Regions from separate parts of the Streptomyces ambofaciens ATCC 23877 genome, predicted to be linked through region 2. Evidence: riboswitches for the same ligand, from Rfam matches in the RefSeq annotation. Region 2 holds a riboswitch; the other holds the start of a gene.
The links. Region 2 has a riboswitch for thiamine pyrophosphate ahead of thiO (glycine oxidase ThiO). Riboswitches for the same ligand answer to the same signal wherever they lie in the genome.

Region 1 (3,793 bases), 3.4 Mb from region 2:
GCGCGGTGCTCCGGCGTTTCACTTCAGTACGAGCGAGGTCCACGACTTGACCCACTGGTCGCGGTTGTCGGCGATCTTCGCCGGGTCCATGGTCTGCGGGTCCTCGGCCTGCGGTCCGAACTTCCGGAACGCCTCGGGGATCCGGGCCCCCTCACGCACCGGGTAGACGAACATGTTCAGCGGCATGTCGTCCTGGAACTCCTTGCCGATCAGGAAGTCGAGGAGCGCCTTGCCGCCCTCGGGGTTGGCGGCGTTGTCCAGCAGTCCCGCGTACTCGATCTGGCGGAAGCAGGTGCCCTGGGCGACGCCCGTCGGCGCGGTGGCCGGCTGCGGGTCGGCGTAGATCACCTCGGCGGGCGGGGAGGAGGCGTAGGAGACGACGAGCGGGCGGTCGCCCTTGGCCTTCTTGCCGCCGGACGAACCGGAGAACTCCTCGTTGTACGCCTGCTCCCAGCTGTCGACGACCTTGACGCCGTTCGCCTTCAGCTTCTTCCAGTAGTCCTGCCAGCCTCTGCCCCCATCCCCGTACTTCGCGGCGGTGCCCAGCAGGAAGCCGAGGCCGGGCGAGGAACTGGCGGCGTTCTCGGTGACGAGCAGGTCCTTGTACCGGGGCTCGACCAGGTCGTCGAGGGAGTCCGGCGGGGTCAGCCCGCGCTCGCTGAAGTACGCCTTGTCGTAGTTGACGCAGACGTCTCCGGTGTCGACGGGAGTGACCCGGTGCTCGTCCTGGCCGGCCCGGTACTCAGGGAGGATCAGGTCGGAGCCCTTCGCCTCGTACGGCTGGAAGATCCCGTTGTCGAGGGCGCGGGACAGCAGCGTGTTGTCGACGCCGAAGAAGACGTCCCCCTGGGGGTCGTCCTTGGTGAGGATGGCCTTGTTGACGGCCTGACCCGCGTCGCCGTCCTCCAGCACCCTGACCTTGTAGCCGGAGCTCTTCTCGAAGGCGGCGATGACGTCCTTCGACGCGGCCCACGAGTCATGGCTGACCAGGGTCACGGTCCTGGAGTCGCCGGACCCCTGACCGCCGTCCGACGAGCCGCAGGCGGCCAGGGTGCCGACCATGCCGAGTCCGAGGGCCAGGACACTGACCTTCTTGGTGATGCTCACTGAATTCCTCCTGGGTGACCAGGAGAAGACGCGGCCCCGCCCGGAACCCCTGGCGAGGGTCCCGGGCAGGGCGCAACAGCTCGAGTGGTGACCGATCTCCCTACCCAGAATGACCTGGGCCAGGTTCGGAGGGTCTGCGGCCGGTGCCGCACTCTCAGCGCTGTGGCGCTCCCCTGTCGGAATATGAAGATGTACTGACCTGTGAAGATGTGTGCGTGGTACTGACGCCGGTCAGGTTACCGCTCGCTCGCGGCGAGCTGACCACACGCCCCGTCGATCTCCTGGCCACGGGTGTCCCGGATCGTCACCGGCACACCGTGCGCCGCGATCGCCTCCACGAACGCCTTCTCGTCCTCGGGCCGCGAGGCGGTCCACTTGGAGCCGGGCGTGGGGTTGAGCGGGATGAGGTTGACGTGCACGGGCCTGCCCTTGAGCAGCCGCCCGAGCCGGTCACCGCGCCACGCCTGGTCGTTGATGTCCCGGATCAGCGCGTACTCGATCGACAGCCGGCGCCCCGCCCGCTCCGCGTACTCGAACCCGGCGTCCAGCACCTCGCGCACCTTCCACCGCGTGTTGACCGGCACGAGGGTGTCGCGCAGCTCGTCGTCCGGCGCGTGCAGCGAGATCGCGAGGCGGCACTTGAAGCCCTCGTCGACGAACCGGTGGATCGCCGGCACGAGGCCGACGGTGGAGACGGTGATCCCGCGCTGGGACAGCCCCAGCCCGTCGGGCTCGGGGTCGGTGAGCCGGCGGATGGAACCGACGACGCGGTTGTAGTTGGCGAGGGGCTCGCCCATGCCCATGAACACGATGTTGCTGAGCCGGGCCGGACCACCGGGGACCTCCCCGTCGCGGAGCGCCCGCATCCCGTCCACGATCTGGTGCACGATCTCGGCGGTGGACAGGTTCCGGTCCAGGCCGGCCTGCCCCGTGGCACAGAACGGGCAGTTCATGCCGCAGCCCGCCTGGGAGCTGATGCACATGGTCACCCGGTCCGGGTAGCGCATGAGGACGGACTCGACGAGCGTCCCGTCGAACAGCTTCCACAGCGTCTTGCGGGTGGTGCCCTGGTCGGTCGAAAGATGCCGGACGACCGACATCAGCTCGGGCAGCAACGCCTCCCGCAGCCCCTCCCGCGAGCCGGCCGGGATGTCCGTCCACTGCTCGGGGTCGTGCGCGTACCGCGCGAAGTAGTGCTGCGAGAGCTGCTTCGCACGGAACGGCTTCTCGCCGATGGCGGCGACGGCCTCCTTGCGCTCGGCGGGCGTGAGGTCGGCGAGGTGCCGCGGCGGCTTCTTGACTCCGCGCGGGGCGACGAATGTGAGTTCTCCGGGCTTAGGCATGACGTTCCCAGTGTCGCAGATCGACTTGGGTGGCCTGCGCCCGTCGCCGGTCGCTCGTCGTGCGAGCCCTGTCCGCCCGCGCGGACGCGAGCGGGCCCCGGCCGTGACCGGGGCCCGTTCCCGGTGCGGGTGCTCCTAGCCGCAGGCACAGCCCGCGGCGCTCGGCGCCTCCTCGGTGGCCTGGCCGGTGCAGCAGCCGTCGCCGATGGCGCGGGGGTCGGCGCTCTTGCCGAGGGTGTCGGCGTCGGCCTTCACGACGTACACCTCCCAGGGCTCCCTGCCGGGCCCGTGGACCCACACCTTGTCCTGGAGGGCGTAGCAGCAGGAGGTGTCGTTCTCCTCGAAGGTGGCCAGGCCGGCGTCCTTGAGCCGGGTCGTGGCCGCGGTGACCTGGTCGGCGGACTCGACCTCGACGCCGAGGTGGTCGAGCCGGGTCTCCTCGCCGGGCTCGCCCTCGATGAGGACGAGCTTGAGCGGGGGCTCGGCGATGGCGAAGTTGGCGTAGCCCTCGCGCCGTTTGGCCGGCTCGGTGCCGAACAGCTTCGTGTAGAAGGTGATCGACGCTTCCAGGTCACTGACACGCAGGGCGAGCTGAGCGCGGGACATGGCAGGCTCCCATCCGGTTGATTTGATATCCGTCGATCCAACATTGCGCGCTGGATCGAAAGATGTCAACATAGAGGCATGTCGAATCAAGAGTGGGTGGTACTGGGCGGCAGCGAGGCGTCCGGGAGCTGCTGCCCCGGCCTGCTGACCGCTCCCCTGGACGAGGACCAGGCCGTCGAGCTGGCGAGGGTGTTCAAGGCGCTGGGCGACCCGGTACGGCTGCGGCTGCTGTCGATGATCGCCTCACGGGCGGGCGGCGAGGTGTGCGTCTGCGACCTGACCCCGGCCTTCGACCTGTCCCAGCCGACGATCTCGCATCACCTGAAGCTGCTGCGGCAGGCCGGTCTCATCGACTGCGAGCGGCGCGGCACCTGGGTCTACTACTGGCTGGTGCCGGAGACGACCGACCGACTGGCGGGCATCCTGACCCGCCCCACCGGCGAGCCCCTGCCCGACCGCACCGCGCCGGCCGGGGCCGCTTCGTGAGCAGTGCCGTACCCGAGCGCAAGGTGGCCGGGCGCCTCTCCTTCGTCGACCGCTACCTCGCCGTCTGGATCCTCGTCGCCATGGCGGCCGGGCTCGGTCTGGGCCGCCTGGTCCCGGGCCTGGGGGACGCGCTGGCCGAGGTGACCGTGACCGGGGTGTCCCTGCCGATCGCCCTGGGCCTGCTCGTGATGATGTACCCGGTGCTGGCCAAGGTCCGCTACGACCGCCTCGACACCGTCACCCGCGACCGC
Region 2 (3,793 bases):
GCTGGCGGGCCAGCACCGGGCGCAGCCGTTCGGCGTCGTCCAGGGTGCGCAGCAGGTGCACGCCGGGCACGCCCTCGGCGCCGGGGAGCCGGATCGGTTCGGCGCCGGTCGCGAGGACCAGGGCGTCGTAGGGCACGGGTCCCGCGGAGGTGTCGAGGACGTGCTCGCCGGGACGGACGCCCAGGGCCTCGCAGCCCAGCCGCAGGGTGATGTCGAGGGCCTCGAAGTCGACGTCGAAGGCGGAGCCCTCGGCGGTGCCGAGCAGGACGGCCTTGGACAGCGGGGGCCGGTCGTACGGCTGGTGCGGCTCCGCTCCGATCAGCGTGACGGCACCCGTGAAACCCTGCTCCCGCAGGGCGACCGCGGTCTGCACGCCCGCCATGCCCGCGCCCACGACGACCACGCCGTGCTCCGCGTCCGCCGCCCGGCCCCGGGTCCGCTCCTGCGTCTGCTCGCTCACCTGATCACCTTAGACACCTGACGTTCTGTCAGTCAGTGCTCGTGCGGAGTGACCTGCTCCACAACGCTCGTCCCGCTGCCCCGCCTCGACTCCCACTCCCAGGTCTCCTCCAGGCGCACCCGACCGTCCGGCAGCTCGACGACGGTCGAGGCGCAGTGCCCCGAGGACGTACCGCCGTCCGTCTTGAGCTGCACGTACCGGAAGTCGAGCCGGTCGCCCTCCCGGGTGCCCACCAGACGGCCGCGGACCACGTCACCACCCTCGTACTCGGCCCACACGGCGCCGTCCCTCTCGTGGTAGGTGAACCGGGTGCGCGTGCCCACCTGACCGGGCGCCTGGTCGGCGACGGGGGCGAGGACGAGACCGTCGAGTGAACGCGCCATGGGCACAGGCTCCCTTACACGTGCGATGCGCTGCGGGCTAGGGTGGCCAACGTAAAGCACTCGCGGGAGCCCGGACGCACCGGGCTGAGAGGGAGGCTGGCGGCCTCCGACCGTACGAACCTGATCCGGGTCATGCCGGCGAAGGGAGGGGCTGGACGCCCATGTCGTCTCCGTCACACACGTCGTCCCGTGCATCCGACGTCCTGGTCGTCGGCGGGGGGATCATCGGCCTGGTCACGGCCTGGCGCGCCGCGCAGCGCGGGCTCGTCACCGCCCTCGTGGACCCCGAGCCGGGCGGCGGGGCCGCCCAGGTGGCGGCCGGGATGCTGGCCGCCGTCACGGAACTGCACTACGGCGAGCAGACGCTGCTCGCCCTGAACCTCGCCTCGGCCCGCCGCTACCCGCGGTTCGCGGCCGAGCTGGCCGACGTCACGGGCCACGACCTCGGTTACCGCCGCTGCGGCACCCTCGCCGTCGCGCTGGACGCCGACGACCGCGCCCACCTGCGGGAACTGCATGCGCTCCAGCAGCGCTCGGGCCTGGACTCGGAGTGGCTGTCGGGGCGCGAGTGCCGCCGCCTGGAACCGATGCTCGCGCCGGGCGTGCGCGGCGGGCTCCGGGTGGACGGCGACCACCAGGTCGACCCCCGGCGTCTGGCCGGTGCGCTCCTGGCCGCCTGTGAAGGCGCGGGGGTGGTGTTCCACCGGGTGTGGGCCGACCGGCTCACCGTCGGGCGCGGCGAGCGGGCCACGGGGGTGGTGACGGCCGACGGGACGGCGCTGGAGGCCGGGCAGGTGGTGCTGGCCGGGGGCAGCCTGAGCGGACGGCTCGCGGGCGTCCCGGACGACGTGCTGCCGCCGGTGCGGCCCGTGAAGGGGCAGGTGCTGCGGCTGGCGATGCCGGCGGCGCACGGGCCCCTGCTGAACCGGACGGTACGGGCGGTGGTGCGCGGCAACCCGCTCTACCTGGTGCCCCGGGAGAGCGGCGAGCTGGTCGTCGGCGCCACCAGCGAGGAGCTGGGCTGGGACACGACGGTCACCGCGGGCGGTGTCTACGAGTTGCTGCGCGACGCCCACGAGCTGGTCCCCGGCATCACCGAGCTGCCCCTGACCGAGACCCGCGCGGGGCTGCGCCCGGGCTCCCCCGACAACGCCCCCCTGCTCGGTCCGACCGAGCTGGAGGGTCTGCTGCTGGCCACCGGGCACTACCGCAACGGCGTCCTGCTCACCCCGGTGACCGGCGACGCCATGGCGCACGTCCTGACCACCGGGGAGCTGCCGGCCGAGGCCCGCCCCTTCACCCCGCGGCGTTTCAGCGCCGCTCCCGCACTCTCGGAGCAGTCCGCATGAACATCTCCGTCAACGGCGAGCCGCGCGAGGTGGCTCCCGGCACGGCCCTGGACGCCCTGGTGGGCACGCTCACCGCGGCGCCGTCCGGAGTCGCCGCCGCCCTGAACGAGACCGTCGTCCCGCGCGCGCGGTGGTCCGCCACCGCCCTGGCCGAGGGCGACCGCGTCGAGGTCCTCACCGCTGTCCAAGGAGGCTGACCATGGCCGACGATCCCTTCGTCCTCGGCGGTACGTCCTACACGTCCCGCCTGATCATGGGCACGGGCGGGGCGCCCAGCCTCGATGTGCTGGAGCGCGCGCTTGTGGCCTCCGGTACGGAGCTGACGACCGTCGCGATGCGGCGGGTGAACGCCTCGGTGCACGGGTCCGTGCTGTCGGTGCTGGAGAGGCTCGGCATCCGGGTGCTGCCGAACACGGCGGGCTGCTTCACCGCCGGGGAGGCCGTCCTCACCGCCCGGCTGGCGCGCGAGGCGCTCGGCACGGACCTGGTCAAGCTGGAGGTCATCGCCGACGAGCGCACCCTGCTGCCGGACCCGATCGAGCTGCTGGACGCGGCGGAGACGCTGGTCGACGACGGGTTCACGGTGCTGCCGTACACGAACGACGACCCGGTCCTCGCGCGGAAGCTGGAGGACGTCGGATGTGCGGCGATCATGCCGCTCGGCTCGCCGATCGGGTCCGGGCTCGGCATCCGCAACCCGCACAACTTCGAGCTGATCGTGGAGCACGCGCGCGTGCCGGTGATCCTGGACGCGGGGGCCGGCACGGCCTCCGACGTGGCGCTGGCGATGGAGCTGGGGTGCGCGGGGGTGATGCTCGCGTCGGCGGTGACGCGGGCGCAGGAGCCGGTGCTGATGGCCGGCGCCATGCGGGCCGCGGTGGAGGCGGGGCGGCTGGCCCGGCGGGCGGGGCGGATACCCCGGCGGCGGTTCGCCGAGGCGTCCTCCCCCTCGGAGGGCTTGGCGGCGCTGGACCCCGAGCGGCCCGCCTTCTGAGCACGGGTGCCGTCCCCCGGGGCTCACGCGCTCAGGTCGTGCCGCCGCCCGCCCTCCGCGTCGTCCCGAAGTCGCCTCCCGGGCCGTTCGGGCGCCGGGGCGCACGCGGGTCCGCGGCGCCGGTGGAGTACGTCACAGGTGCGCTGCAGTACCGCCCCCGATCGCCGACGGCGACGCCGGGTGTCCGTGGTGGCTCGTACACTCACCTGCGTGGACACGACCCTTCAGGACCCTCTCGTCGGGCAGGTGCTCGACGGCCGGTACCGCGTCGAGGCGCGGATCGCGGTCGGCGGGATGGCCACGGTCTACCGGGCCGTGGACACCCGCCTGGACCGCGTGCTCGCGCTGAAGGTGATGCACCCGACGCTCGCGACCGACGCCACCTTCGTGGAGCGCTTCATCCGGGAGGCGAAGTCGGTCGCCCGGCTCGACCACCCCAACGTGGTGCAGGTCTTCGACCAGGGCGCCGAGGGGGCGTACGTCTACCTGGCGATGGAGTACATCGCCGGCTGCACGCTGCGTGACGTGCTGCGCGAGCGCGGGGCGCTCCGGCCGCGGGCCGCGCTGGACATCCTGGAGCCGGTGCTGGCCGCGCTCGGCGCCGCGC

Region 1: another riboswitch for thiamine pyrophosphate. It lies ahead of SAM23877_RS25535 (thiamine ABC transporter substrate-binding protein); the one in region 2 lies ahead of thiO (glycine oxidase ThiO).

What each region holds. Positions count from the first base shown of each region.
Region 1 is NZ_CP012382.1:5,706,438-5,710,230, reverse strand. Features, by position in the region: gene SAM23877_RS25540 (ABC transporter permease) at 1-43, opposite strand, end outside; gene SAM23877_RS25535 (thiamine ABC transporter substrate-binding protein) at 19-1,107, opposite strand; TPP riboswitch at 1,187-1,292, opposite strand; gene rlmN (dual-specificity RNA methyltransferase RlmN) at 1,344-2,450, opposite strand; gene SAM23877_RS25525 (ArsI/CadI family heavy metal resistance metalloenzyme) at 2,586-3,056, opposite strand; gene SAM23877_RS25520 (ArsR/SmtB family transcription factor) at 3,135-3,542, shown strand; gene arsB (ACR3 family arsenite efflux transporter) at 3,539-3,793, shown strand, end outside.
Region 2 is NZ_CP012382.1:2,292,720-2,296,512, forward strand. Features, by position in the region: gene SAM23877_RS10320 (NAD(P)/FAD-dependent oxidoreductase) at 1-460, opposite strand, end outside; gene SAM23877_RS10325 (avidin-fold protein) at 493-843, opposite strand; TPP riboswitch at 896-1,007, shown strand; gene thiO (glycine oxidase ThiO) at 1,005-2,192, shown strand; gene thiS (sulfur carrier protein ThiS) at 2,189-2,389, shown strand; gene SAM23877_RS10340 (thiazole synthase) at 2,392-3,186, shown strand; gene pknB (Stk1 family PASTA domain-containing Ser/Thr kinase) at 3,397-3,793, shown strand, end outside.